Regions from separate parts of the Shewanella glacialimarina genome, predicted to be linked through region 2. Evidence: predicted binding sites of a transcription regulator. Region 2 holds the regulator's gene; each other region holds the start of a gene.
What was found. Region 2 encodes sigma-54, which starts transcription at its own class of promoters, with help from an activator protein. Its sites were predicted from a motif close to GTTGGCACGNNNNTNGNNT; they were not measured.
Positions count from the first base shown of each region.

Region 1 (7,881 bases), 880 kb from region 2:
CTAATGGTTGCCACATCACCCAAGCGAATGATTTGACCATCATCGTCGACTTTTAATGGTACTTGGCGAATGCGGCTTTGTGAATCGAGCTCACCAGACACTTCAACCAAGGCACGAAATTGATCGTTATTGATTTCGCCAGCTGAAATTTTGCTGTCAGCATTAGTCAGAATTTGTGCAATCGTGCCGGGCGTTAATTTAAGTTGGCTGATTTTATTGCCATCTAACTCAACCAATATTTCTTCTTCTGGTGCGCCATAAAGTCTGGCAAAATCAGTACCTGATAATAATCTAATTCGGCTTTCTAACTCTTTGGCATAGCGATTTAAAATATCACTTCTTACTGGCGAGTCGTCATCCCACACAACACCTAAAATAGCAGTACTGGCATAACCAAATTGATCATCTAATGTGCTGTTTTGTGCTTGTGCGGGTAAGTAACGTTTGGCGTCTGCAACTAAGTCTCGCGCCCTTGACCATACAGGATCGGTTTCTGTAATGGTGTCTTTAAGTTCCAGTTGAATCACCGAAATCCCTGGGCGAGAAGTAGACTGAACCAGCTTTAACTCTTCTAAGCGACGTAACTGAGTTTCTAACTCTTCCGTCACCAGAGCTTCTACGCGTTCAGCTGAAGCGCCCGGGTAGTGGGTTATAACGGATGCAAAGCGATTGGTGATATGCGGATCTTCTGTTCGCGGTAGACTAGAAATAGCACCAAGACCTGCCACAAGAAGGAGGGCGATAAATAAACTGGTAAGTCGACCGTTTTCTAAAAAGGCTTTAATCATAATGCCTCCGCCATCACGGTTTTAACAGGTGTCACAACCTGACCTACCACTAACTTATGTAAACCTTCCACAATAATGGTGTCGTCAGCGCTTATTGCACCTTTGATATAAGCTTGGTCTTGATTGGTATAGATAATTTCAACGTCACGACGTTCAATCGCATAGTGATTGCTGCCGCTCATGTCAGCTTGTTTACTTAATACAAATATGTTCCACAATCCTCTAACGCCATCAGTTAATGCCGAAATAGGCACCCAATAGCCGGCAACTTGGATGTTTTGATTGTATTCAAGATAGGCTATTTCACCATTAAGCACAGTGGCATCGTGGGGTAAACTTATCCGTAACTGCACTGTACGCGTAATGCTATCAACTTCAGCACTGATCCCCGCAATGATACCATTGAGACTTTGATCACCAACACGCACAAGCACTTGTTGTTGATTAGCTAACCCTTGTGCCACCGTAATGGGTACACCAATATATGCCTGTTGTTGATCATTACCAATTAAGGTGAACACCGGACTGCCTAAGCCAATAACCTCACCCACATTGTGATGCCTTTTACTGATTTTGCCGTTAAAAGGGGCGGTTAAGGTGGATTTTTCAATTTTAAGATTGGTGGCATATAAGCTGGCATTTAATCTTTGGCTGTTGGCCTGCAAGCCATTAACTTGTTGCTTGGTTTCATCTAATTGTTGTTCAGAGACGTAATTTTTATCTTTTAAGGCCAAGGTGCGTTTTAGGGTGCTTTGGGCAAGGTCTAGGTCAGCTTTTGTTTGTTGCAGGCTTGCTTCAAGTTGTTGTTTTTCAGCCTGAAGTAAATTTGTATCAAGTGTGGCAAGTGTTTGCCCTTTAATAACGCTATTACCACTATCGACATTTATGCCATTGAGTTTTCCCGCTAGCTCAAAACCAATACCTGTGGTGTTTGCAGAGCGAATCGTACCGGTATAGGTTTGTTCATGTGGATAATAATTGGATGCGACAATGTTTGAGACTGCTACCGTTTGATAACTAACAGACTTTGAATGTTGCTTAACCTCTGAGCCACAGCTACTGACGAGCAATATGCTTAATAGGCCTACCATATATCGATGCATTGAGCGGGTCGATTTATGTTCCATGATTGTATTCTCCAATGCTATCGAGCGTGTATTACACGTTAATAAAACAAGTCTATGTTTAGGTTAATGATGTAACGTTAGTGTTAACTAGACTGCCTAGTCTAGTTTTAAGGAACTAGACTGTCCAGTCCATTTTGTGATTAAATAGTGTTAACTGTTTAGCTGATGTGACAACATACGGGGAAAAGATGACAGAAGAACAAACATTGACCCAGAATAATCAAATGACATTATCTAAAAGTGAACAGAAGCGAGAGCAAATTCTGCAATCGGCTATTGATTTATTTTGCCATCAGGGCTTTCCAAATACGAGCATGGATGAAGTGGCTAAACACGCAGGCGTGTCAAAGCAGACTGTATATGCTCATTTTGGCTCGAAGGATGATCTTTTTGTTGCCTCAATAGAATCTAAGTGTGTAGTACATCAACTGACTGAAAATTTGTTAGTGGATGCTACCGATCCTGAGCGTGTATTAACTTCATTTGCTCAACATTTTGGTGCCATGATAGCGTCAGAAGAGGCTATAACCGTCTTTACTACCTGTGTTGCACAAGTTGATACTCATCCTGAAGTGGCAGCACTTTTTTATGATGCTGGCCCAAAACATATTTTAAATTTAGTCAGTGGTTACCTCAAAAAGGTTAATCAACATGGCCAATATCATTTTAATAACCCCCATGACAGTGCAGTACGATTAAGTCTAATGTTATTTGGTGAGTTGAGAATGCGTTTAGAATTAGGCCTGCCAACAGCGGATTTATTGTCTAAAAGGCAAGCGTACTTAACTGAAACAGCGATGATGTTTTTAAAAGCGCACAAGCTATAATCACTTGAGCCTATAAATAAGAGCCTGTAAATAATATTGTGAAGGATAAAATAATATCATCGTATTTTATAAAAATAGGATGATATTGAACCACTTTGTAGCACAATTCGTACTATTTTAAATACCACACTGTCCTCAGGCAGTATCAATCGACTTGTTACCCTAGAAAGGATGCTTTTAATGACTACTGCACTTCACATTAACTTACAGCCGAACCAATTTAAGCCAAATAAATCTAGCCCAGATTATTTATCCCAAATGAGCTTGCTACCTTTATTAGTGACAGGCGTTGTTGCAGGTTTAAGCTTAACAAGTATGAGTGCTTTAGCATCGACATCATCACCAGATCGTGCGCCTTTTGAATTCAATGTCGCCCGTACCAGCTCGCAAGCCGCCACTGTAGGTAATAATGGTAATGAATTAAAGCGTGATGTATGGAACGCCAAATTATCCGCGGCCATGCCATTAAACAAACAATGGATGATAGGCGCTAACATTGGTTATGATAATCTTGACTATGGCTGGCGTATTAACCAGCAAACTCCCTTAAGAACTAATACTGTGCCCTGGTCTTCTATTCATCAGTACAGCGCTGGGCTATCTTTGATTTATCGCCCTGATAATCAGTGGATGTTCATGTTTGCACCTAAAGTGCAATATGCCTATGCCAACACCGCATCATCTTCAAATGCTCAAAGTTATGGCGTAGTTGCTTCAGGTATGTACCGTTTTGAATCTGGCAATATGCTAGGTCTTGGTGTGGCTTATCTTAATGATATATCTGAGGTGCGAACCGTTCCCTATCTTGCGGTGCGTTGGCAAATTAATGATAAGTGGGTACTTGCTAACCCGTTCCAAGCCGGATTCAGTGGCCCTGCGGGTTTAGAGTTAACGTATCAGCTTTCAACCGACTGGGATTTTGGTGTCGGTAGCTCTCGTCGTACAGAACGCTTTTTAATTGAAAATGATGATACCACCATTGAAATTGAAGAGTGGGTTGGCTTTTTACGCGCAGGTTGGAAAATTAGCCAAAGCGTTAGCTTGAATGCCTATACTGGTTACTATTTTGGTGGTGAGATGGAATTAAGCGAGCCACAAACAACCGAAGAACTCAGTAATCAAGCCGCAGCGGCGTTGGCATTTAAAGTGAAATTTTAATTTTTGAGGATAATCATTTAGTTGTTATAAATGCAGTTACTCAAAACAAAACGCCGCGATAATACGCGGCGTTTTGTTTTGTTGAAATAACTTAAGTGCGTTCGGGTTAAAAGTAAGTCACTTCTTTTATTCGTTTGGCGCGGTTTTGTTGCTCGTATAAATGCCAAACCTGTTCAAAATCTAACTCCAGTTCCGTGACATAAAAGTCGCCAGAAGGGTAGGTTTTAACCACTTTTGCACCACGAATAATACCGCTAACAGAGGATTTAACGCTATCGTTAGTCAGTAGCCACTCACTGACATTGCTAACCGCATCAATCTTCTGCCCATATACTTGTTCTGCTAATTCACGATAAGCGGCCACTTTTGATGCTTGCATTGCCATCAATACTTTATGTGCTTCAATATTACTTGGTTGGGTAGCGAGTGGTGCATAACCAATAGCTGAAATTTTAGGAAAGTGGCTTGGAGCCTCGGTTTCCCATAGCACATACTTATCATTACTTGTACAACCCAGCATTAAAAAGCTTAGCACTGCAATTAGTATTAGATTTTTCATTGCTTGTCTCCTATCACAGTGTAGCGACTCTGTTTAACATTTTCGGTTCGATAAATTAATCCGTCACGGGTTTGTATTTTATTGGCTGGCAAAACATAGCCGGATAAACTTTGACCTGCGACAAAAGACTGCACCGCCGACACTACACGATTATTGGTTATATCCACCACACGGCCATTAAAATTCACACCTTCATTGGTGAGATTTAATGTTGACACTAATACATGAGATACAGGCATGTCAGCGGGAAGTTGTTCCCAGTTTCGGCTTAATATTAATTCGCCTTTTTCTGTCGCGCGCAGTGACGTTGACACATTAAGGTCAACTAAATTGAATTCATGGGCGTGAAATGCGCTCAGTAAACTCTGTTGCAGCTGAAGTGCTAACTCATTAGTTTGATTAAAGTCGCTACTCATTACTGGGGTAACAATTAATAAGGGTTGATCAGGACGCAGGGCATCATTTTGTAACACCAACTCATTGACTAATTTTTCAGCCCAAATATTAATTTGTCCCTTGGGCGCTAAACCCGACGCATTAATATCATAAACCAGTTTTTCCTGGTGCACGTCATCAGCGTCTTGATAACCCACTAGTTGGCCATTTTGTGCATAGTCCAAATTTGCTGCGGGGTTAAGCGTATTACCGCACCCAGCAAGCCCTATGGTGACTAGCATCAGAGCGAGAATAGAAAGCTTGTGCTGCATGATTGAGTCCTTCGCGTCTGTCTAAAAAACAATATTATTCAATTGATACTGATATATCGGCATCGGATAAGTATTCTTTACCTTTATAAAGCGCTGTTTACTTATAAAACTGAAGTCAATAAACCTCAGACCGTTTTAGGTAGACTTAAACTAGATAGAGTTTCATTAATTGTAACGGCGTTATTCATAGTAGCGCTAATCATAGTGGCGTCAGTCATAGTGTCGTTAGCGAAAGTAAAGATAGATTGGGCACAGTTTTTGCTTGATAAGTTGTTAGTAACTCACGACAGCGCTATTTCAGCGATGTAACGTGTTGTTTTGTGGTACAAGTGACAGATATCTGACGCAGGGTGAAATATGGTACATGCATTAAATAATAAGTTAACACAATACTCGTGGCCTAAATGGTGTCGGGCCTTGATGTTATTGCCTTTTTTATTGAGTCCTTATTCAATTGCAGAGCAAATTGAAGTGACAGGTACTGCCAAAGTTATGAATGGTAATATAGATAAAGCGCGCGAAGACGCCATTAACCAAGCATTGAATTACGCCAGTCTGAGGGGCGGGGTTAATTTTTCTAGCCAGCAGCAAATTACTCAAGGCTCGCTCACCCAGGATACCTTTTCAATGCAACGAATGGGCGCGGCCAATAATATTGAATTGCTCAGCGAGTTAGTCAGCAATGATATTATGACGGTTATTTTGTCGCTTAATATTGATGATGAAAGTGAAACAGAGCAGTGTCAGGCACAGTCCTTAAAGGCGGCTATTATGTTACCGCAGGCAGATATAGCTGACAGAACTCAGCTAAGTTATGGTCATTTATCCGATTTTAATAAAGCTTTTACGCTTCAATTTGGTAAAGCCATTAATCAACAATCAAGCGCTAGTTTCGCTAAGGTACATGCTGATGAACGCTTAGATACCGCCAATGAACTGGTTAATTTCAAAGGCTATAGCATCCCTAGTTGGCTTGGTGAAATCACCGATAGCCAATATATATTGAAATCTTACATTACTGATATGTCGACAGAGCCTTACACCAGCAGTTTTATGGGCTTTGTTGATGAAGTCCCCTCACGTCAATTTAGCTATGAACTAACCCTATATCATGGCATCAGCGGTGAAGAGGTGTGGTCACAAACATTTGCTACCACAGCCCCCTGGGAGTTTGAACGTCAAGAAACCGTAATGCCAAACAGCCAGCGTTTTTGGTCTTCATCCTATGGTCAAGCAATCACAAGCCAGCTGCAATTAAGTGTTATGTCACTTGATAACGCACTCAAGTGTCGCCCGTTGCTAGGGCAAATTATCGCTAGGCAAGGGGATCGAGTGATTATCAATTTAGGCCGTAAAAATGGCGTTAAACTGGGTGACAAATTTCAGTTGGTTTTGCAAAAAAACATCCCCGATCGTCTTAATATCATGCGCGCTGTTGTGACTAAAAACCGCACTGAAATAGTGATAGATCAAGTGAGTGAAGGCACAGCCACCGCGATGATTGAACACGTTGATGCCGCCGATAACATTCAGGTTCACGATATAGCCATTAAACTCTAAGTGTTTAGGGTAAATAAGACAAAAGGTGAGCAACTTTTGTCTTATTTAAATCAGTTTAATAATTAAGCAATTAAATCCTAACGATTTTAATCGCCTATAAGCTCTTTTCATCAGGCTGAAAACCAGTATAATCAGTTTCGTCTTCCTATAGCTCAACAGGATAGAGCAGCCGCCTCCTAAGCGGCCGATCGGGGTTCGAGTCCCTGTGGGGAGACCATAACACCTCTTTTTATCTTAAAATCAAACTCTTAATAAAATCGCCAAAAGTGGTTCCGCCTATGTGCCGCCTCTGGAAACCCCTTTTTTGGAATTTTTTAAGCACTCTTCAAAACTCCGCTTTTTGATAGTTTGAACTCAATCATGGACATTTAAGCGTATTTCCAATAGTTTTCTATTAAATCAACGTCATAAAAATGGATTTTTACTGTGGTTAATAAACAGATCGCTCAAGCTCAACTGCTATTTCCAAAATTGCAGTATCCTCTTTTAAGTACCTACATTGACCTTTTTGTGAAATACATAACTCAACACGATATTTGTGTTTTAGAATCTGATCTTGAAATTATGTCTATTGCGTTGGGGCAAACGACACGTCAGCTTTTCAGGGCTGTTAATTCAAAAGAAAACGTTGCAGATAAGCTTGAAAGTTTAATTTGTGATGGGCTTAAACTTAAAGTCGAAACAAAAAGAAGGCTTACAACAAGCCAAACAGAGTTATCAAAAGAAGCCAATAAAGATGTTGTCGATGTTGTTATTTCTCATTACCAATCCAAACTCGATGAAATTGAAGCACTAAAACGGCAGGAGATTCTTGAACGAAAAGCTAAAGTTCTATCTGAAGCTAAAGCAAAAGCTGAAATGTTACAGAATCAACTTAGAAAAAAAGCAGAAGCATTCAAAGCAAGCCGTGTTGATTTTGAGGATTTTGAAGTCAGAAATATTCAAAAGAATTCCCGTGTAGATAAGCTTTTGACTCAACTGCGTAAGAATGCAATTACTCCTGAAGAGCTTAAATGGTTAGATAGTGTTGGTTTTTCAACTGAACTTGTTGTACAGAAATATCACCTTCAACTTGCACACGTTCATTTTCAAAACTGGAAACAAAAAAGCCTACCTTGGGAGCTGGTTAATGCCAGTGCTGCATATAGAAAAGCT
Region 1 covers NZ_CP041216.1:3,044,917-3,052,797, reverse strand. The annotation lists gene FJ709_RS13330 (efflux RND transporter permease subunit) at 1-788, opposite strand, end outside; gene FJ709_RS13325 (efflux RND transporter periplasmic adaptor subunit) at 785-1,915, opposite strand; gene FJ709_RS13320 (TetR/AcrR family transcriptional regulator) at 2,104-2,742, shown strand; gene FJ709_RS13315 (DUF6268 family outer membrane beta-barrel protein) at 3,001-3,900, shown strand; gene FJ709_RS13310 (LPP20 family lipoprotein) at 4,007-4,459, opposite strand; gene FJ709_RS13305 (FlgO family outer membrane protein) at 4,456-5,166, opposite strand; gene FJ709_RS13300 (flagellar assembly protein FlgT) at 5,587-6,726, shown strand; tRNA gene FJ709_RS13295 (tRNA-Arg) at 6,868-6,943, shown strand; gene FJ709_RS13290 (hypothetical protein) at 7,153-7,881, shown strand, end outside.
Region 1: FJ709_RS13300 (flagellar assembly protein FlgT) is a predicted target of sigma-54. The motif match lies at 5,412-5,430, and genes of this name have one in related genera.

Region 2 (7,881 bases):
AGAAATTTAAATTTTCCTAATTGCATTAATTTAACCTCAACTTAAATCTGGTTAAGGGATACATTCAATAAGTTAGATTCAACACGTTTAGCCATTTTAAAGCAAAGGTGGGTATACGATTAAAAACTAGATTTAACCGATGGAGAAATGATTAGGATCAACAACCTTCTTCGAACTTGTCATTAATTAAATTACAGATAGCATCAAGAGCGGATTGTGCATCTGGCCCTTCTGCTATGATATCTATGGTTTTACCTAAGCCACTTTCAAGCATTAATAAGCCCAATACACTGGCCGCGCTGGCCTTTTTTTCACCCTGGATCAGGGTAACATTGGCATTAAATTCATTAGCAAGAATAGCCAGTTTGGTAGCAGCTCGTGCGTGTAAACCAAGCTTGTTTGATATGATGACTTGGCGCTGTAAAAGACTCATTTAGTTAAGTTCCGACAAGTAACTGAATAGCGATTATTTATGCTTGTTTATAAGCTCTCGGTGCCTTGCTTGAACAACATGTTTTTTACCACTTGAAAAACGTTTAGCAAGCTGGTCGGCGATATAAACTGAACGATGCTGGCCACCAGTACAACCAATAGCTATGGTTAGGTAGCTGCGGTTATTGCGCTCTAAGTGGGGCATCCATGTTTCAAATAGGTTTTCTATTTGCCAAATGAATTTATTTACCAGCGGTTGCTGGCCAAGAAATTCCTGCACGGGTTCATCTAATCCAGTAAAGGGACGTAATTCTATTTCCCAATGTGGGTTAGGTAAAAAGCGTACATCAAACATAAAATCGGCTTCGGCGGGCATACCATATTTAAAACCAAATGACTCAAAATTGATCACTAACTCTTTATCAACACTGCCCATTAAAATTTCACGTACTTGATCACTAAGTTGATAAATATTTAACTTAGATGTGTCGATAAAATGGTCTACGTATTCAGAAATAGGCGCCAGTAGCTTACCTTCAAATTGAATCGCATCCTGTAGGGACATATTCTTTTTCGATAATGGATGTAGTCTGCGGGTTTCACTGTAACGTTTTAGTAGGGCTTCATCACTTGCCTGTAAAAAAAAGCTTATGACTTCAGTATCCTTAGATAACCACGCAAGCTGCTGCTGTAATACTTTACCTTGCTCTTCTATATTTCTAACATCAACACTTATGGCCACCAGTTCATTGGTGTTTCTAAGCTGCTCTAATAGTCGTCCAATTAAGGGCAGTGGTAAGTTATCAACGCAATAGTAACCCAGGTCTTCTAGTACCCTAAGTGCGACAGATTTACCTGAGCCCGAACGACCGGATACAATGACTAATTTCATGCTGTGATAACCTGATAGAGTTCAGTTGAGTTACTTGCTTTTCGTAACTGCTTAAGAATCTGTTTATCCGATAACTTTTCAGCCATTGAGGATAGGGTACTGAGATGTTGCTGGCACTGGTCTGCTGGCACCAGTAATGCAAATAAGAGATCCACTGGTTGTTTGTCGATAGCATCAAATGAAATCGCTTCTTCGCACTTTATAAAAACCGCGATAGGGCGAACGATGGACGTTAAACGACCATGCGGGATTGCAATGCCAGAGCCTATTCCTGTGCTACCCATTTTTTCTCTAGCCACTAGGCTTTCAAAAATCTCTTGTGAAGATAGGGATGGGTACTGGGCTGCAGCTAAATCGCTGATAAGCTCCAGTACCTTTTTCTTACTGCCCGGTGTGGCACAGGAGGTGCATTCCGGCTGCAGGATGGTACTAAGTTCCATCATTAATGCTTAGTTAATTTCTCTTTGTGTTTAATGACCTGACGATCGAGTTTATCAATCAGGGCGTCTATAGCGTGATACATGTCGGCATGTTCAGATGTCGCAAATACTTCAGCTCCATTTAAGCTGACTTTTGCTTCAGCTATCTGTTGTTGCTTTTCGACATTTAATACTACGTGGACATTATTGATCTGATCGAAATGTCGTTCAAGTTTTGTAAACTTACTTGTGACATATTCTCTTAGTGATTCAGTAATTTCAATATGATGACCCGTCAAGGTGATTTGCATATTTTTCCTCCAATTGCCTAGGTAGATTATAAACTCTTACGTTGGTTTGAGGGAGGGATCATCATCGCTTCGCGGTATTTCGCGATGGTGCGACGTGCAACATTGATCCCTTGTTCTGCCAGAAGGTCTGCCATTTTACTGTCGCTTAATGGCTTTCTCTGGTTTTCAGCTGCCACCAGCTTTTTAATAAAGGCTCTAATTGCTGTAGATGAACACTCTCCGCCATCATCAGTACTTACATGGCTAGAGAAAAAATACTTAAGTTCGAATAGTCCGCGCGGTGTATGCATATACTTTTGCGTGGTGACACGCGAAATAGTAGATTCATGCATTTCGACAGCTTCAGCTATGTCATTCAACACCATAGGCTTCATTGCTTCTGCACCATACTCAAAAAAACCTTGCTGAAATTGCACAATACAATTGGATACTTTAAGCAGGGTGTCGCTACGGCTTTCTAAGCTTTTTATAAACCATTTGGCTTCTTGTAAGTGACCTCGAATAAATTGAGTATCTGTTGAACTCTTACTACTTTTTGCCATGGCGGCATATTGTTGATTAATCCCTATTTTAGGCATGTTATCAGGGTTCAATTCAACTACCCAACGGCCATTCTTTTTCGTCACTGACACGTCTGGGATAACATATTCATCATCCGGTGGGGTGATCATCGTGCCAGGACGTGGATTTAAAGATTGAATTAATTCAATGGCTTCGCGCAGCTCATCTTCTTTTAGCTTAGTTTTACGCATTAAGGTGCGAAAATCACGTCCTGCTATCAAATCTAAATAATCTTTGATTAATATTCTGGCATTATCAATATGTGGCGTATCTGGTGCAAACTGAACAAGTTGAATCAACAAGCATTCACTTAAACTACGCGAAGCAACCCCGAGAGGATCGAAATGTTGTATGCGTTTTAGTACCGCTTCTACTTCGTCTAATTCGACAGAATCATCGCCCATAGCTTCTAAAATATCTTCAGTACTTTGGGTGAGATAACCTGTGTCATCAATGGCATCAATAATGGCTGTGGCAATAGCTAGGTCTGTTTCAGAAAAAGGGGTTAGATTTTTTTGCCATTCTAAATGCTCGTATAATCCTTCGGATGTTTCACCTTGGAAGGGCATGTCATCATTTGGCATGCTGCCTGAACCCGAACCAGGACTTGCCATTGGTGAGGCGCTGTACACTTCATCCCAGGTAGTATCCATTGGCAAGTCTTCAGACATTTGCTCTTTAGTCATTGACTCTGCGGTGTCGACATTTGAAGTGTCTTTTTCGACTACAGGTGCACTGATTTCATTGAAGTCAGTTTCTGATAGGTCTTTTGAGTTGTCATTTTTGTTGCTAAGTGCTGAAAATTCATCTTCCATTTCAAGCAAAGGATTGGAATCTAATACTTGTTGAATTTCTTGCTGTAACTCCAAAGATGATAACTGCAGCAAACGTATAGCTTGTTGCAGCTGTGGGGTCATAGTGAGGTGCTGACCCATTTTAAGTTGGAGTGAAGCTTTCATTACTGCTGATCCCTAGAAGAATTCGGCTTTCTACACTGATTAAAGTGAGTGATAGTCGCAATTTTTTAACAAATGGTTTTACTTTACCTACAAACGATCTATTAGCTTAGTTGCCAGAAACACTATGCCAAGCAAGTGCTTCAGATCCTATTTAGATTAACTATAGCTTGAATTGTTCGCCTAAGTATACTGCTCGAACTTGCTGATTGTTGAGTACTTCAGTTGGAGTGCCTTCGGCAATCAAATTTCCCTGACTAACGATATATGCCCGCTCACACACATCAAGTGTTTCACGGACGTTATGATCAGTAATTAATACGCCTAGGCCACGGTGTTTGAGTTGAAGAATGATTTTCTTAATATCAATCACTGAAATAGGGTCAACACCCGCAAAGGGCTCATCTAACAATATAAATTTAGGATTGGCTGCTAAAGCGCGTGCAATTTCTACCCGTCGTCTTTCGCCTCCAGATAGTGACATGCCTAGGCTATCGCGAATATGGGTAATATGGAATTCTTCTAAAAGATGTTCAAGTTCCTGAATTCGCTCATCCGAAGTCATCGATTTTCGGGTTTGCAACACGGCCATAATATTATCGTGCACACTGAGCTTTCTAAAAATACTGGCTTCTTGCGGTAAATAGCCAATACCTTTTCGCGCACGTAAATGCATTGGGTCAGCAGTTAAGTCATCGTCATCAATTAAAATGCGGCCATGATCACTTTTGACTAAGCCAACAACCATATAAAACGTGGTCGTCTTACCTGCGCCATTGGGACCAAGTAGTCCGACAATCTGGCCTGTTTTTACAGTTAGACTGACACTTTTAACCACTTGACGACTTTTATAGCTTTTAGCTAAATTCTCAGCTGTTAAGGTAATTTGGGTCATTGGTTACCTTGCTTTTTTAACGGAATTTCAGGTAATTTTTGTACTGGTGAATTATCATTTTGGAAGTTTTCCGGTTGAATAATGGTAATAACACGATCTTCACCTTTACCGGTACTTTCAGCGATAAGTTCCTGAGCATTAATATTGTAACGGATCACATTACCTGTCACTTTACTGCCAGCTTGATCTAGCTTAGCGTTACCGGTTAATAACAGTCCAGTTGTTGCTAAGTCATAACGAATTTCATTGGCACTGGCTGTACCTATGCGACCATCATCAAGTTCTTGTGAAAACGTAGCAGGGTTACCGGTCGCAATGAGCGTTTTAGTCTGGCCGTTTTCAGCTGAAAATGCCCGCAGTTCATCGGCTTCGATATTGATCGAGCCTTGGGTAATCTTTACTGGTCCGTTAAAAATAATTTGATTATTTTTAACATCAGCTCGTTGACTTACAGCAGCAATTTTAAGCTCTTGCTTCAAATCGCCTTCTTTGGCTACGGCGTTGCCTGCTAATATACTAATAGCTAAAGTGCAAATAACACTGCTTTTACCGAGCAATGTTGTTAAAAAATTAATGTGGTTCATATGTCCCTTCTACCTGACTGAGTAAGGTAATTTGTTCTGCATTGAGATCGGCAAATAGCCCTAAGCCTTGAATAATAAAACCATTACCTTTAATGGTAACTGACTCTTCAGAACGGCCTATCATAGTGTTTAAATTAAAGGTGACTTGCTGAGTCTCAAGTGATTGTAATGGCTCTTTAATATCAATAGCATCGATAACTACATCGTTATGTAAACTGACTTCATTTGAATGTTGATCTAAGGTCGCATTTTTAGCTGTTATTTGCCACTGCGCTTTACCATTTTCAGGGTAAATAAGTAATACAGGCTCTGTAAATAAAGTGGTATTTGAGCGGGTAAAATGTTCCATATGCTCGGCACTGACTTTGCTGTCAACAAACCCCAACTTATTAAATTCTGTCGTGCGAAGATTGTCGGCCACAAAATCAGGTCGCTCAATTCTAGGATCTTTGATTAACGCCATTTGATTACGTTTGACTTGTACTTGCCAATACAATACCAAGGCTAAGCCAAAAAATGCACAAATAGCCAATGTGGTTCGATTCATATGCTCATACCATGTGCACTTTCAAATTTATTTTGGCTTAGTAGTAACAAATCAGTGAGTTCTCTCAAAGCACCATTGCCACCTTTAATGGTAGTTATCATATGGCAATGTTGTTTCACGTAAGGATGTCCATCGGCAACGCTAACAGCAAGTCCTACTACTTTCATAACAGGTAAATCTACCATGTCATCGCCAATATAAGCTACCTGTTCAGCAGTGACGTTATATTTTCTGATTAATTCCTCGTAGGGAGTAAATTTATCATCTATACCTTGATAAATATCTTTGATACCTAAAGCCGTCATGCGATTTTCGACAATTTTAGATTTTCGTCCGGTAATAACCGCAACATTAATGCCACTGGTTAATATTGACCGAACGCCATATCCGTCTCGAGTATGGAAAGCTTTTGACTCTTCACCGCTATTATTAAGGTAAATACGGCCGTCAGAAAAAACACCGTCAACGTCGCAAATAAGCAGTTTAATTTTTTGAGCGCGCAGCCAAATATCATCACTAATAGGGCCATAAAAACCTTGGTGAGTTTGCGTATTTATTGTCATGTTTAAATTACTCCTGCTTTGACCATATCGAGCATATTCAACGCGCCAATAGGTTGATGTGCGTCATTGACCACAATTAAACCATTGATGCTTTTCTCATCCATTATTTGTAACGCTTGAGCGGCCAAGATGTTGGCTGGGCTGGTGACGCAGTTTTTAGTCATAACCTGTGAAATAGGTGTGGTGCGAAGATTCACTTCTGCATCGATGACACGTCGTAAGTCACCATCAGTAAAAATACCAACTAAGACATTATTATCATCAACAACCGCTGTCATGCCTAAGCCTTTATTTGATATTTCATATAGGGCTTCCGTGATGCAGATATCTTGCTTTACCAAGGGGAGATCTTTGCCTTGGTGCATCACATCATTGACCTTAAGTAATAATTTACGTCCTAAAGAGCCACCTGGATGTGATAGGGCAAAATCATCACGGGTAAACCCTTTTGCTTGTAATAGGGCTACGGCTAATGCATCACCCATTACCAATGTTGCTGTTGTGCTTGATGTCGGGGCTAGTCCTAGTGGGCAAGCTTCTTCTGGCACTTCAATACATAAGTGTACTTTTGCCAGCTTCGCCATATTAGAGTCTGGTTTACCGGTAACTGCAATCACAGGAACGCCCATACGTTGAATAACAGGCATTAATGTTAAAATTTCACTTGATTCACCTGAGTTCGAAATGGCTAAAATAATGTCGTTTTTAGCTAATGCGCCAAGGTCGCCATGGCTGGCCTCTCCTGGGTGAACAAAAAATGCAGGTGTGCCTGTGCTGGCAAATGTGGCTGAAATCTTATTACCTATGTGGCCAGATTTCCCCATGCCCATTACGATGACTTTACCTTTGCATTGCATAATTAATTCACATGCCTGCCCGAAGGCATCTGAATCTACAAATTGGTAGAGATGCTCAAGTGCCGCTTTTTCAATATCAATGACTTTACGGCCCCATTGACGAAATTGAGTTTGGTTTGCCATATGTGTCTCTCTTGGTAAAGTCCTTTGTGCTCCATCAAGAAGCGTTGAATATAACGTACTGGTACGCAACAAAGGTTAATAGTAATAAAACGCCATGCCAAGGCGTAAGCTGTCGCTTTGCACCGCTGGATAGCACTAATACTGCTAATGCGGCACTGGTGCCCAGTACCATGTAAAAATCTCTGTTTACTGCTGTCGCATCAACCTCACCTGGTGAGATTAGCGCTGGAATAGCTAAAACCGCAAGAATATTAAATAAGTTGGAGCCTACGATATTACCAATGGCTAAATCGTGTTCCTTTTTTAACACTCCAGCGATACATGCCGCCAATTCTGGCAAGCTAGTGCCAACAGCAATGATGGTCAGTCCAATGACTAAATCAGACAAGCCGTAAATTTTTGCAATACCTACAGCACCATCTACCATCCAACCCGCTGATAACGGTAAAAAAACAATGCCGATGATAATCCACATGATAGCATGAAATGTAGGGACATCTTTAGGGATCTCGTTGTCGAGTTCTTCATCAAGGGCGTCAGCTTCTTTATTGCTTAAAGCTTGATAAATAAATCCGCCCATAACAAGCAAAAAGGCAGCTATCAAGATCATTCCTTCAACCCGGGTGAGCATACCATCATGAATTAAATATCCCGCTAACACGGTTGCGGCAAGCATCAATGGAATTTCACGTTTTAAGGTTTTAGAGCTAACGCTTATTGCCCCAAGTAAGGCTGTAATCC
Region 2 covers NZ_CP041216.1:3,920,210-3,928,090, reverse strand. The annotation lists gene FJ709_RS17160 (HPr family phosphocarrier protein) at 158-433, opposite strand; gene rapZ (RNase adapter RapZ) at 467-1,324, opposite strand; gene ptsN (PTS IIA-like nitrogen regulatory protein PtsN) at 1,321-1,764, opposite strand; gene hpf (ribosome hibernation promoting factor) at 1,767-2,054, opposite strand; gene FJ709_RS17140 (RNA polymerase factor sigma-54) at 2,081-3,574, opposite strand; gene lptB (LPS export ABC transporter ATP-binding protein) at 3,735-4,466, opposite strand; gene lptA (lipopolysaccharide transport periplasmic protein LptA) at 4,463-5,050, opposite strand; gene lptC (LPS export ABC transporter periplasmic protein LptC) at 5,037-5,597, opposite strand; gene kdsC (3-deoxy-manno-octulosonate-8-phosphatase KdsC) at 5,594-6,160, opposite strand; gene FJ709_RS17115 (KpsF/GutQ family sugar-phosphate isomerase) at 6,163-7,140, opposite strand; gene FJ709_RS17110 (calcium/sodium antiporter) at 7,175-7,881, opposite strand, start outside.

Region 3 (7,881 bases), 2.1 Mb from region 2:
ATTAAACGTTGATATTGATTGGCCAGTTTATGCCGGAAAACGTGAGCAGTTACCTTGGCTACTGCTGGTGGCAAAGTTGTTAGCCCGCAAAGGTATGCGGATTATGTTACACGGTGATAGTCAGGCCTTGCCCCATCGTCGTCATGTTGAGTCTTGTATTCAAGCATTAGATATTGCGCTGTGTCAAACGGCAGAAAAAGCACAACAAGCATTGGATGATAGCGGCATAGTATATGTCCCTGCAGGTGATTTAGCCCCTGTGTTAGATGATTGCCGTTTGTTGCATCAAGAACTTGGCTTAAGAAGCATTATTCAAACCGCATCTCGCTGCATGAACCCTAGTAATGCGCCATTGAGCCTACGCAGTTTTTTTCATCCTGGGCTTGATGAATTGCATCAAAAAGTGGCAGAGAAATTATTTACTGAAGATGTCTACCAACAAGGTGTTGTCGGTATTTTTAAAGGCTTACAAGGCGAGACGGAAATAAATCCCCGTGTCACAACTGATGTTCAAGTCGTGAAATACTCTGGTGAGAATGTCCAGTTTAGTGCATTTGAGCTACCAACATTGTTGGAGGGCTTTTCTGGTGCAAAAGTGGGCCAGGCAGAACTGGCTATTGAAATACTTGCGCAGCTTTGGCGCACAGAATGGCACAATCAAGCAAATAATACTCTGTCCGTTGAGTTAACTGAACTCACCGCCACTATGCCTTGCTCCATGATTAAGCAGGCATTAAGCAGTGTTGAAGCGACATTATGTTTTGTGCTGAGTTTACTGGACGTTTTACAGTCTAACAGTATTGTTATACCTGAAAAATTGGCCTTAGCTCAGCAATGGTGGGCAGGTCGATTGGATTCCAATACCTTCCCTGAGCCGAATTCCCTTACCTTGTTTGAATCATTGAATACGTCATCAACATGCGCGAAGGATAAATTATGCACAGTATAATTTTATGTGATTCAACATTTTCACAATTAGACGATGCTGCAAAGCGTTTAGCTGACTATCAAGCCATTTTATTATTAATGGGTAAAGTCAGGGTTATGAACTCTATCAGTGAGGTTGAGGCCATGTCTCACTCTTACCCTGTTGATGTGATGTTAGTGCTAACCGATAAACTCGGCCTGCACACAGAGGGGTTTATTCAGCGAAATCTGCTGACTCAATCAACAGCGATTATCGTTAATGCTAATCAATGGCAACAGCAACAGTTAGCGGCTCTATTAACCTGTGGTCGTCTTACTTTTGTCCCCGATGTGTTGGTTGCCAGTCGCCTAGTCAGCTTAGTCAATCTGGCTAGAATACGTTTTGATGCCGCTAATAAGAGTATTGCAGAATTTAAAAAACTCGATGATGAAGTGAAAGGGCTAAAGCTACTGAGCCAAGCCAAACTTATTGTGATGCAACAAGGGTTTGATGAAGCAAAAGCACACAAGATTATTCAGCAACAAGCAATGCAAAAGGGCGTCAGCGTGGCTCAAATGTCAGCACAAATTATTGCGGTGATGACATCCGATCAGGCTGCAAAAAATGCAGGAATATCGGTTATGCCAGAAAACAGTGCGCCTCATTATGGTGCGGGTGCGCTTAATATGAAGGTGACAATAACAAACGTTAGCAATGTGTAGTAGATAAGTTATTGTTTTAATAGTTAAAATCGATATTGTAAATAACGTTGTTTTTGGCATGTAGTATGCAGTACCAGTAAAGATTTATATTAAAAATCGGGTTTTATTAAGGCAAAGGCGCCAACTTCTTAACTGAAGTTGGTGCCTTTTTTTTTAATAAACCAAGGCATGAAGGAGCCACATATGGCAGTCACAAAATCTAAGTTAGTTGTCGTGGGTAATGGCATGGTTGGCCATCATTTTATTGAACAATTGTGCAGCCTGGGGCTGAACAAACAATTTGACGTGCATGTCTTTGGTGAAGAGCCTCGCCCGGCATATGACCGGGTGCAATTATCCAAGTATTTTGAAACCGGCACAGCCGACTCTCTTATGCTAACCAGTGCGCAAGATTATGCTGATTGGGGGATTAATTTACACCTTAATACCCAAATTACCGCTATTGATATTGCCACTAAAACACTCACCAGCGCGAAAGGTGTTCAATATCAATATGACCGTTTAGTGCTGTCGACTGGCTCGTTTCCATTCGTGCCACCGATTAAAGGTAACGACCGTGAACACTGTCTGGTGTATCGCACCATTGAAGATCTACAAGATATTCAAGCTGCGGCAAATAATAGTAAAGTTGGCGTAGTTGTCGGTGGCGGTTTATTGGGGCTTGAAGCGGCTAATGCCATGATGCAGTTAGGAGTAAAAACCCATGTGGTTGAGTTTGCACCACAATTGATGCCGGTTCAGCTTAACGACAAAGCCGGCGATTTGTTATGCAGCAAAATTGAGCAACTCGGGGTGAGTGTTCATACCTCTAAAGCGACTACGGCAATTATTGATGGTGAAACCGCGTTGCATCGGATGACATTCAGTGATGAGTCATATTTAGAAGCGGATATGATCGTGTTTTCTGCCGGTATTCGTCCACAGGATGCATTGGCTAGAGTGTCCAACATTAACATTGGTGAGCGTGGCGGCATTGAAATTGACGATTACTGCTTAACCTCGGCGCCTGATGTTTATGCTATTGGTGAGTGCGCTTTATGGCAACAAAAAATATTTGGCTTAGTCGCGCCGGGGTATCAAATGGCCCGTGTTGCGGCATCTCATATCGCCGCATCGGTATCTATTTTAGAACCTAAAAATAAAGCTGCTAGCTTTACCGGCGCCGATATGAGCACCAAACTAAAATTGCTGGGTGTAGATGTTGCCGCAATTGGCGCTAGTCGTGGTTTTGATAATGCACAGTTTGTCGAGCTATCTGATAATCAAGCGGGTATTTACAAAAAACTCTGGTTAGATGAAACCGGCAAATTTTTAAAGGGCGCCGTGCTGGTGGGCGATAATAGCGACTACAGCCGTTTATTAGAGGCTTATTTATCGCAGGATGAAATTATCGGCTCAGCGGTTGAGTTGTTATTAGCGGGCGCAGAATCTGAAGCAGATTTAAAAGACACTTCAATAGTGTGTTCATGCCATCAGGTGACCAAAGGCGATATTGTCGATGCAGTGAAAGCCGGCAATCATAAAATGGCTGAAATCAAATCATGTACTCGCGCCGCATCGGGTTGTGGTGGCTGTGCACCTATGGTGCAAAAAATTATTGACCAAACATTACAAGCGCAAGGGCTAGATTTTAATGCCGGAATTTGTGCTCATTTTGATCATGACCGTCAAGCCTTGTATCACCTTTGTCAGGTAGAAGGCATTAATGATTTTGAGACATTAATGACCTTGCATGGCAAACCTTCACCCCAAGGTCACACCTATGGATGTGATATTTGTAAGCCGGCAGCAGCATCCATTTTTGCCAGTTTACAAAATCAATATGTACTAAACCAAGACAATAGCCATGTGCAATTACAAGACACTAATGATGCTTTTCTTGGCAACCTGCAAAAAAATGGCACTTACTCTATTGTGCCGCGCATTGCCGGAGGAGAAATTACCCCTGCCAAACTTATCGCTATGGGGCAAATCGCTCAAGATTATGACTTATATACCAAGATAACCGGCGGCCAACGTATCGATATGTTCGGTGCGCAGTTGTCACAATTACCCGAAATTTGGCAAAAACTGATTGATGCAGGTTTTGAAACCGGTCATGCGTACGGCAAATCTTTGCGCACGGTTAAATCTTGCGTTGGCAACACATGGTGTCGTTACGGCGTGCAAGACGCGATTGGCTTAGCGATTGATTTAGAAAATCGCTACAAAGGCTTACGCAGTCCTCATAAATTAAAATTTGCGGTATCAGGTTGTACCCGTGAATGTGCTGAAGCACAAAGTAAAGACATTGGTGTAATAGCAACTGACAAGGGTTGGAATTTATATGTTGCCGGTAATGGCGGTATGCGCCCGCGACATGGTGATTTATTTGCAACCGATTTAAGCACTGCAGAGCTATACCAATATATCGATCGAGTGTTGATGTTCTACGTTAAAACCGCCGATAAATTACAACGTACTTCAACGTGGATGGACTCGTTAGAAGGTGGTTTAGGCTACTTAAAGTCGGTGGTTATTGATGATGCACTCGGTCTTAATACTGAGCTTGAAAAACAAATGGACAGCATTGTCGCCTCTTACCAATGTGAGTGGAAAACCAGTCTTGAACAGCCATCATTCCTGAGCCGCTTCAATGAGTTTGTTAACCCGGCAGATGCCCCTAAAGCGGACACTTCAGCCTATCAACGCATACGTGAACAGCGTTTTCCAGCCATTAAAGATGCAGGGGCAGGCACTATCGCTATTCGCGACATTACTGACGAACAAATAAACAATACTGTTGAGGAGGTTGTAGCATGAGTTGGATAAATATTTGTGATGAAACCAGTCTGCCCCAAGGTTCTGGGGTCGCTGCATGGGTAGCCGGTAATGCGGTTGCCATTTTTAACCTAGGTAAAGATGGCTTATTCGCATTAGACAATATTGACCCTGCATCAGGCGTGAGTCTGCTGGCTAGAGGATTGATTTGCGAAATGGAAGGTGAACTCTGCGTGGCCTCGCCGCTTTATAAGCAGCATTACAACCTGGTGACAGGGGTTTGCTTTGAAGATGCAAATTTGGTGGCCAGTCCATTTGAAGTCAAAACCGAGCAGGGCAAAGTATTTGTTCTCGCCAAAGTATCAGGAGTTTAATATGAGCGCAGAAAAATTTAACCTATTTTCATTTACGGGCAAAATGAAAGTATTGCACTTGAGCTGGATGGCCTTCTTTATCACCTTTGTAGTGTGGTTTAACGCCGCGCCTTTAGTGAGCGTGATAGCGGATAGTTTGGGCTTAACGAAAGATCAAATCAAAACCCTATTAATTTTGAATGTGGCGTTAACTATTCCGGCGCGGATTATTATCGGCATGGTGACTGATAAATATGGTCCAAAGTTAACCTATTCAGCGTTATTAGCCATTTGTTCTATTCCGTGTTTTATGTTCGCGGTAGCAGATACTTTTGAGCAGCTAGCCTTAGCGCGCTTTTTAATCGGCTTTATCGGTGCAGGCTTTGTGATTGGTATTAGGGTAGTAAGTGAGTGGTTTCCCGCTAAAGAGCTGGGCACCGCTGAAGGCATATATGGCGGCTGGGGTAATTTTGGTTCAGCCGCGGCGGCCTTTACATTACCAGCTGTTGCGTTAGCTTTTGGTGGTGAAAATGGCTGGCGTTATGCTATCGCCTTTACCGGGTTAATGAGTTTGGCATTCTCTTTTGTGTATTATTTTAATATCACCGATACACCTAAAGGGTCAACGTATTTTAAACCCAAAAAAGGCGGCGGCTTAGAAGTCACCAGCAAAGGGGATTTTGTGTTATTGATTATCATGAAAATCCCTATGTATGCCACGCTTGCTTTACTGGGGTGGAAGTTATCTCCAGCAGGCGTCAGCATGTTTACCCAAGACATCACTAACCTCATTTATGGCGCATTAGTTGTAATATTTATTATTGACTATTACCAGACCTATCAAGTCAATAAGCATATTTTTAGCAGCGAAGTGCCAGAATTTGAACGTTATGAGTTCAAGCAAGTGGCGGTGCTGAATGTGTTGTACTTCACCACATTTGGCTCAGAGCTTGCGGTAGTGTCTATGTTGCCATTATTTTTTGCTGAAACCTTTGGTTTAGGTATGGCGCAAGCGGGTATGGTAGCGTCAAGTTATGCCTTTATGAACTTAATGTCTCGCCCAGGTGGCGGTTGGTTAAGTGATAAGTTTGGCCGTAAAGTCACCTTACTGATTTTAACTGCAGGACTAGCGATTGGATATTTCTCGGTGGCGCAAATTGATTCAAGCTGGAATTTGCCTGTGGCGGTAGTGGTGGTGATGGTTTGCTCGTTCTTTGTTCAGGGTGGTGAAGGTGCAGTGTTTGCCGCAGTGCCATTAATTAAGCGGCGTTTAACCGGACAAATTGCCGGGATGACAGGGGCTTATGGTAATGTCGGTGCAGTGTTTTTCTTAACCGTTTACTCTATGGTATCGACACAAATATTCTTTTATGTGATAGGCGTGAGTGCCATATTTGGCTTTATCACCTTACTATTTATGAGTGAGCCTAAGGGGCATATTGCCGAGGTGAATGAGCAAGGTGAAGTCACTTTAATCAGTGTTAGCTAATTGCCAAAAGTGTAGCGTGATTAACTCGCCGTAAGTCTATTTAAGATTAACGGCGAGTTTTGTGTTGAGATTTTATAATGCTTGGCTTTAAATAAGGTGCAGGGTAAGACGATATGATCAAACAAAGCGCTGAACAAACAAAGCAGCAGGCGTTAGTGTCGCCATTAGAAGTATTGGCAACATTAGAAACATCAGCAACATCAGCAACATCAGCAACAGCAAGCAATCAAGTGGCAGATAACACTGTGTTGATGTGTTCCGATACCGAGCAACTTCATATCCATGTAGGTCAAGCGTCAGACAAAGGGATTAAAGCGGCTAATGAAGATGCAATTGGCATTCGTATTCCCTCGGGATTAATGCTGACCACTAAAGGTATTGTCACGGTTATTAGTGATGGCGTAAGCACCGCAGAAGGCGGCGCACAGGCATCAGCCATCAGTGTCAGTAATTTTATTAGCGATTATTATTCCACACCTGACACCTGGAGTGTGCAAACCTCAAGTAATAAAGTGCTAACAGCATTAAACCGTTGGTTATATGGGTTAGGGCAAGATTATCGAGATGCTCGCCGAGGTTTTGTTTGCACTTTTTCTGCACTGGTTTTTAAATCGTGTACCGCCCATATGCTGCATGTCGGAGATTCTCGAGTGTATCGATTGCGAGCCGGTGAGCTAGTTAAACTTAGTCGCGATCACAGCACCAGCGTCAGTGATACACAGCATTATTTGACTCGAGCACTAGGGATGGACGTTAAGTTAGAGGTCGACTATAAAGCCATTTCGTTACAGGTTGGGGATGTGTTTTTACTGACCACAGACGGCATTCATGATGTACTCACTGACTATGAAATTAGCCAATACCTAAATAAACATATTAGCCTGCACCCGCAATTATTAGATGAACAATGTGAGCAGTTTTGTCTCCAGTTAATGGCAAAAGCACTCAGTGCTGGAAGCAAAGATAATGTCAGTGCGCAGCTGTTGTACATCGACCGTTTGCCCAATCAAGAAATCGATGACGTTTATCAACGGCTGGCCAGCAAACCTTTTCCACCGCCAATGGATATAGGGATGAAACTTGATGGATATCAAGTGACCCATATTATCCATCAGTCGCAACGCAGCCAGGTTTATCGGGTAATAAATAGCGAGGGTAAAGCTTTTTGCATGAAAACCCCTTCGGTTAATTACCTTGATGATGCCGCCTATATTGAGCGATTCATGTTAGAAAGCTGGGTGGGTAATCGCATCAATAATAACTATGTGGTTAAAATAGCCGAACAAAATAGACCCAAATCCGCACTGTACTATTTAACCGAATTTTTAGATGGTGTGAGTTTGTCACAGTGGTTAGTACAGCATAGAAAAGCCTCAGTAGAAGAGGTACTGCGGCTGGTTAAGCAGATGGAACTCGGCATCAGAGCTTTTCATCGACGTGAGACATTACACCAAGATTTAAAGCCAGATAATATCTTTATTACCCGCCAGAGTGGGGTAAAAATAATTGATTTTGGCTCATGCTTTATTAAAGGTATTGCTGAAATTAGCACGCCATTAGTGCGCGATAATATCTTGGGTACTGCAGATTACACAGCACCAGAAGTGATATTGGGTTATCAATCAGATGGCCGAGCAGACTTGTTTTCGT
Region 3 covers NZ_CP041216.1:1,558,155-1,566,035, forward strand. The annotation lists gene FJ709_RS06720 (glycosyl transferase) at 1-949, shown strand, start outside; gene FJ709_RS06725 (ANTAR domain-containing protein) at 937-1,629, shown strand; gene nirB (nitrite reductase large subunit NirB) at 1,813-4,431, shown strand; gene nirD (nitrite reductase small subunit NirD) at 4,428-4,763, shown strand; gene FJ709_RS06740 (NarK family nitrate/nitrite MFS transporter) at 4,765-6,231, shown strand; gene FJ709_RS06745 (bifunctional protein-serine/threonine kinase/phosphatase) at 6,483-7,881, shown strand, end outside.
Region 3: nirB (nitrite reductase large subunit NirB) is a predicted target of sigma-54. The motif match lies at 1,682-1,700, and genes of this name have one in related genera.

Region 4 (7,881 bases), 940 kb from region 2:
ACTTGTGCTGTTGTAATGGCATTGGATAAAGCAACTGTAAGGTATGACACGGTTAATCCTTGAGCCATATGTCACTTAAATGATTAATAAAAATATAAGCACCTAAGTGACTATTTATGATTAAAGCACAATATAAAAAGAACAGTAAAAAGAAATGCAATAAATTTTATTGATATTATTTTAATTTTTTAATGCGCTCAGTTTGACTAATAACATCAGTCAGTCGGATACCAAACTTATCATTGACCACAACTACTTCACCATGGGCAATTAAGGTACCGTTGACCATCACATCTAATGGTTCACCTGCCACCCTATCTAACTCGACAACTGAACCTTGGTTAAGTTGAAGTAAATTACGAATACTGATAAAACTGCGCCCAACTTCCATTGAGATAGTCACAGGAATATCTAAAATAGAATCCAATTTAGCTGCATCTTCTTTAGAAATCGGCTTTGAATCATCAACTAATTCATCCAGTTCAATTTGTTCAGCTTCTTCAATTGCTTGCTCAGCCATTGCAGCTGCCCAATCATCGCCTGTATCTTCTGTGCTCATTTACATCACCTTATAATTCTGAAATATCACGCGACTTACCTTTTCGTGTTACCAATTGCAACTCAGACTTTACTGTTTCAGGTCGCGGAATTTTTTCACTAATTTTTAACGCTAAGTTATCGCGTGAACGCCCCAATTTACATCGGTAAGTGGGTAAATCTTCGATACGCATCATAATATGTTCAGGTAAATCTATCGGGATAATATCACCCGCTTTAAACCCCATGACATCACGAAGCGTCACTTCGTGTTCAATAATATTGGCGTCAAAACCAACCTTCACGTCCATAATTTCATCACGTAATGCCTGAGACCAACGCATGTCGGTATCTTGTTTGTCACTTTGCACACCTGCATCAAGTAATTCACGTATAGGCTCTATCATCGAATAAGGCAGCGTGATGTGGAAATCACCACCACCGCCGTCCACTTCAATATGGAAAGAGTTAATCACTACCACTTCTGTCGGACTAACAATGTTAGCCATTGCGGGGTTAACTTCAGAGTCCAAATATTCGAACTCTACATCCATCACTGGTGCCCAAGCGTCTTTATAATCTTCAAAAATAATTTTTAATAATAACTGAATAATTCTTCGCTCTGTCGGCGTAAATTCACGGCCTTCAATTTTTGCATGAAAGCGGCCATCACCACCAAAAAAGTTATCTACCAATATAAAGACTAAGCGCGCTTCCATAGTAATTAGCGCAGTTCCCTTTAAAGGGCTGAAACGCACCATATTTAGGCTAGTTGGCACAAATAACGTATGCACGTATTCGCCAAACTTTAACATTTGCACACCGTTGATAGACACTTCTGCCGCTCGGCGCATCATATTAAACATGCTGATCCGTAGATGACGAGCAAATCGTTCATTGACAATTTCCAGTGTCGGCATTCGGCCACGAACGATACGATCTTGAGACGAGAAGTCATAAGATCGCGCATCTTCGCCACCTATATCACCATCATCCTCATCAACATCATCAACACCATGTAATAGTGCGTCAATCTCGTCTTGACTTAATAAATCACTCACATGTTCACCTTAACTCTATCCATCTGGATTATTGCATCACAAAACCAGTAAATAGCACTTTCTCAACAAGAGGCTTTCCAGTAACAGGTTGCAAGGTATTTTGTACACTTAATAACGCCAATTGACGTACTTCATCTTTACCCGCTTGTGTACTTAACTTTTGAACATCTGCACCGCTAAAAGTGGTTAGTAAAGCATCTTCAATTAAGGGGATATGCTTTCTAACTGCAGTTTCATCATCAGCGCCACGCACCATTAATTGCACCTTAATTTCAACTAAACGAGATCTATCGACCCCTGGCAAATTGAACAAAAATGGTCTTGGCATACCGACATAATTTGCTTCATTAGTTGGTGCTTGGGAAGAGGATTCGGTAACTGCACCGACATCATCACTTTGAGCTGGTGCTGCTGGCTCGTCAGATCCTAAAAAAAACCATGCCCCCCCTCCAATTAATAATGCTACAACTAGCCCTATTCCACCAAAAAGGAATAATTTTTTAGATTTTTTTGGTTCACTGCTTGCTTCATTAAGCTCTAACTCTTCAGCCATGGAGATCCCTAAACAAATTATGCGTATCAATTATGCAAATATCTAATAAGGGTAACATAAACCGCTTTGTTAGCTTATGAACCTTGAAGATAATAATTATGCTATAGATTACCGACTTAAGCGTAATAATCTATACCTGATTGCAAACTCTCTGGATGATTTTGAAACATTGAATGCTCTAACGCTGAATTTTCATCCATATCTTGCTGCTCAGCATAGCTACTAGATGAATCTTGCGGCTGTCCATCTCTTCCGCCACCACCTTGCGAAACCTGGCTGTCGGTAAGTTGTAATCCTTCTTGCGCTAACATGTCTCTTAATCTGGGGATTGCTTGCTCAATCAATTCACGAGCTTGTGACTGCGTAACATGAAACTGTACTTGAGTTTGATCACCATTTATCTGAATTTTAACCGTCAAGTGACCTAACTCAGGTGGATCAAGGCGAATCTCCGCTTGTTGAATGCCATTGCTAACCATAGTGATCAATTGCTGCTTCATTACAGGTGAAAAACGTTGGATCATCTCCTGCATTTGAACTTGAGATTCACCCTGTTGCTTTAAAGATAGTTGAAACTGCGGTACTTCACTTTTATGAATAGGGGTAAAACTACTTTGATTTTGCATCGCCTTTACATCAATCGCTTCATCGGGAGCACCAAAAACTTCAATACGAGCTGATTTAGCCAATTCGCTATCAATATTGATTGATGCTGCAACAGAAGCTGTTTTAAGCGATTCGGCAGAAGTTTGCGTTTTAAAGTCAACCTGTGCCAAAGCCTTTGGCTCAATGATGTTAGCTGGACTAGGTGCTTTATCGCCCAAAACATTATTACTATCTTGAGTGCCCACCGAGGTAAACAAAGCATTATTCTTTTGACCCAAAGAGTCATTCGCTAATTTAGTCGCATCACTGTCTTGAATGACATTTTTCACCATATTGGCACTAGCCATAGCAGACATTGGAGCTTGAAGGGGCGCAATTGGAGAAGACTCTGTAATCGCTGGAGAGACATCATTAAGTGAATTAGCAGCAATAGGATCCAATTTAACCTCTAAATTTTTAGCTGCTAAGTCTAAAATAGATTCATCAAGCACCGGAGCTTGTAAATTAAAGTCATCTACAAGGCTAACTAAATCATCATGGCTCAGGGCAATTAACTGTTCTGCTGATAAAGTTGAAAAATCACTCAACAATTCTTTTTCAGAATCAGATAATGACGCCAAAAATACGTCATTAGACTCACCTTCAAGCGGCAATTGAATCATATTACTAAACAGGCTACTTTCTAATGGCTCTATGCTAGTAATGTCACTATCAGTGTCATTACTAGCGAGTTGATTATCTAAAACGTCAAAATCAATTTCACCATCAATGCCATCAATGCCATCAATATTAGATAAAGTCTGCGTTATAGTATCAAGCCCCCCATCATCTGCATCATTACTTTCCCCCTTAACCTCGAATATCGGCAATATTTGTCCGTCGCCCTTTGACTTGTCAAATGATTGCGCCATGTCTAATTGGGCGAAAATAAGCTCAATATCAGTTCCCTCTAGAGGCTCTGATAAGTCAACATCAATAGTGCTAATTGCTGATTGCTCAGACTGTTTACTCGTATTAACAAGTTTAGCCGATTGAAAAGAAGATATTTGGCTTGCTTGATTAAATTCATCTAGGAATGATTTACTTTCAGACACTTGCATAGCATCTTTAGCCTGTGAGCCTGTAGACTTACTCGTACCAGTTAAGAGAATATTACTCATCTGTTGCATTATATATGCTCCACAAACTCAATCTAAAAGAAGATAATCAATCATCTTTTGTGTATTTAATCTACCGTCCAATAACACGCTAAATAAAATGTCACAACGCCACTTCAATGACGATTAATTATTACGTAATGGATATTAAGCAATATAAGTGCCAACATAATAGCTACAATTTAATTATCGACTCCTAAAAAAAGCTACTTATTTAAGCGCTGGCGAATATACTGTTGCATTGCAAACTCATCAGACATTTTTTGCTCAAGCTTAGTTTCTGCTATTTGTGCTTTTTCTGCTTTGTTGGCTAACAACATTTCAATTGCTTTACGTTTTTGTTGTTTTTCAAGCCAATGAGTTTGACGATAACCTATCTGGTATTCAGCGTCTTGAACAGCTGTCACTTGTTGAGTAATAGCACTATCGACCTGTTTAATAAATTGATGAAATTGATGATATTGATTGGCACTAATACTTTGCCCTTGCCGGCTTTTCATTTGCTTCATGTAATCGAGACGGTAGTTATTTAGCGCATCTAACTGACCTTGCCGTTTCTGTTTTTCAAATTGAGCCGACTTAAGCTGCATAGCCGCTTGACTCTCTGCTTCGGTCGCTAATTTGAGAACGGTAATTAACGGATCACTTGCCATAGGTTACCTCTTATCAACACACCGAACAAATCAACACACCGAATAAATCAGCAGTAAAATAAATATTGCTTTGAATTAATTCTGACATTGACCCGCTATTTGCGTCATCATAATAGCGCTACTGTCAAAACTAATCGCTTCTTTATAACCCTGACGTAAAAAAGCATTCATAGCAGGCTGTAACCTAATCGCATTATCAATCCGCGGATCACTCCCCTGCGAATATGCCCCAATAGAAATCAAATCTCGATTCTGTTGGTAAAGAGAGTACATTTGTTTGACGCGACGCATTGCCTCTAAGTGTTCGTCGCTGATCACCATAGGCGCTACGCGACTAATCGATTGCTCTATATCAATAGCCGGATAATGGCCTGAATCAGCAAGGCGACGCGATAACACTACGTGGCCATCTAAAATAGCACGCGATGCATCAGCAATAGGATCTTGCAAATCATCGCCCTCGGTTAAGACAGTATAAAAAGCCGTAATAGACCCCTGACCTGGGCCACCATTACCCGCACGTTCAACTAGTCTAGGCAATTTAGCAAACACAGAAGGTGGATAACCTTTTGTTGCGGGCGGCTCACCAATCGCTAAAGCCACCTCACGCTGAGCCTGAGCATAGCGGGTCAAACTATCCATCAATAACAATACGTTATAGCCTAAGTCTCGAAAATATTCTGCTATACGAGTCGATGTTTCGCATGCCCTCAAGCGCATTAATGGAGAGGTATCGGCAGGTGCTGCCACAACAACTGAACGAGCACGTCCTTCATCACCTAATATCTCTTCTATAAACTCTTTGACTTCTCGGCCACGCTCGCCAACTAGCCCAACGACAATAACATCTGCATTTGAACCACGGGTCATCATGCCTAATAAAACACTCTTACCCACACCAGAACCGGCAAATAAGCCCATTCGCTGACCCTTACCAACAGTCAGCATGGCATTAATTGCACGTACACCAACATCTAATGGCTCGGTAATCGCACGTCGAGATAAGGGGTTGATATAAGGAGGATGACGAGAAGCCTGTTCACTTGTGGTTAATGGGCCCAGTCCATCAAGGGGCTGACCGCTGCCATCTAACACGCGGCCCAACAAACTTAAGCCTACTTTTAAGCCTTCTTGCTCACCTAACGGTTGCACTCTTGCGCCCGGTAATACCCCCCGAAGCTCTTCAACCGGCATTAAATATAATAATTTATCATCAAATCCAACAACTTCAGCCGTCAGCTCACCAGCCATAGTTTCAATTGAACACAAACTGCCCACAGGTGCACGACACCCAGTCGCTTCTAACGTTAAACCCACAACACGCACCAACTGACCGCTAGCAATAGGACGTACAGGAGCAACCTTAAGATGATGGGTTTTAAGTTTATTCAGTAACTGATGTTGGCGGTCTTTCATCAACTTAACCTTGCTCAGTAGTTTGCGAGTCAGCATATTCGGATGCTGCTATGTCAGTTGCTTCAATAGATTTGGATTTTAATTTTGATTGTGATTGCGTTTCGGATTCCGATCGTTTTTCATCCATAACAACCTGTACTGAACCAACTGCATCAGTTGGTGTTTCAGAAATTGACTCTGGCACATTGTTGATTAATGACGCTGTGCCATCAGGCTCATATAGAGTTGAATATTCATCGCTTGAATCATCATTGTGATTTTTATCATGATTGTGATTGTTGTCGTGAGTAGAACTAACATCAGCAGATGATAGTTCTGTATCTACTTGTGTCGTGGTATAAACGCTATCTTCATGTTTTGCCACCTCAACTTGACGAGCTAACTGAGCTGATTGTTCATCAAGGCTGCCAAATACCTGTAAAATACGTTGTGATAAACGTAAGTCGACATTTGAACGTGTACTATCAATAAATACATCACCTACCGATAAACTTGGGTCACTTTCTAGATGCCAATCATTTTTGCTTAATTGTGACTCACCGTATAAAGACATCACCAAAGCAACATCATCCGGATGCAATCTTAGTTTTACTCGTTGCTCTTTTATTGGCAGAGCATCTACGCCTTGACGAATAGTGGCTGCAATATGCTCTGGATGCATTTTCAGTTCTTGTTGTACAACAGCTTTGGCTAACGCCAATGTCATTGCTAACACTTCTGACTCAACTTCAGCATCCAAAATAGCTAAAGGCTGTTGGAACTGAGTGATTAATGAAGATAATTGCTCTGCCAGTTGATTGGCTTTAACCATTCCAGCTTCATAACCCTGCTCTTGCCCCTGAGTAAACCCTTCTTCATGGCCTTGGGCTAATCCATCTAGTCGACCTTGTTCAAGCCCCTGTTTAAGCCCCTCTTGTTTGCCTTGCTCAAATCCTTCGTTTTCTGCATCTGCTCGAATCTCTTCAATTTGAGCCATAGTCGGCATAGACACGACTTTATCAACCACGGCAACTGAAGGCTGATATACACCTTCTTTTTTACCGTATAGGTTTGAGGGTTTAGCTGAAATATCTTCGGTGACATCCGGCAGCTGCCAATGGCTGAAATCATGTTCATCCTCAACATTTAAAACTTTCTTGGATATTTTTGAGTCAGTCATAGTTTAGCCAATGTTATATACATTCCTGCTGTGACATGTTGATTTTCGAGATAGATGTCGCTTCGAAAGTTCAATTGCCATTCGTCATGGGCTGAAGTGGTTCTTACAAGAACTCTTCACCGCCGCCACCGCCAAGCATAATCTCACCACTATCAGATAAACGTCTGGCTATCGATAAAATTTCTTTTTGCGCCACTTCAACTTCACTGATTCGAATTGGTCCCATAGCCTCAAGATCATCGCGCAGTAGCTCTGCCGCACGCTTAGACATGTTACCTAATATTTTCTCTTTCAAGGCATCATCAGCACCTTTGAGCGCTTTCATTAGTACATCTTGTTGTACATCACGCAGTAATGCTTGAATACCACGGTCATCAACATCAATAAGATTTTCAAACACAAACATCATATCTTGAATTTGTTGTGCCATTTCTTCATCAGATTCACGCATGGTTTCCATAATCTGACTTTCGACACCCGTATCTAAGTAGTTCATGATATTGGCCGCAGCTTTTAAGCCGCCCATTTTCGCTGCTTGCGCACCACCTTGGCCAGCAAACTGTTTCTCCATAATATCATTTAACTCTTGTAATGCAGCGGGCTGCACTTCTTCAAGGTTAGCAATTCGCATCATTAAATCAAGGCGTGTATTTTCGGGGAACTGGCTAAAGATTTCAGCCGCTTGATCCGGTTCTAAATAGGATAAAACAATGGTTTGGATCTGCGGGTGTTCGTTTTG
Region 4 covers NZ_CP041216.1:2,983,190-2,991,070, forward strand. The annotation lists gene fliO (flagellar biosynthetic protein FliO) at 1-50, opposite strand, end outside; gene fliN (flagellar motor switch protein FliN) at 176-559, opposite strand; gene fliM (flagellar motor switch protein FliM) at 570-1,598, opposite strand; gene fliL (flagellar basal body-associated protein FliL) at 1,627-2,151, opposite strand; gene FJ709_RS12990 (flagellar hook-length control protein FliK) at 2,268-3,926, opposite strand; gene fliJ (flagellar export protein FliJ) at 4,121-4,567, opposite strand; gene fliI (flagellar protein export ATPase FliI) at 4,643-5,983, opposite strand; gene fliH (flagellar assembly protein FliH) at 5,988-7,142, opposite strand; gene fliG (flagellar motor switch protein FliG) at 7,246-7,881, opposite strand, start outside.
Region 4: FJ709_RS12990 (flagellar hook-length control protein FliK) is a predicted target of sigma-54. The motif match lies at 4,064-4,082, and genes of this name have one in related genera.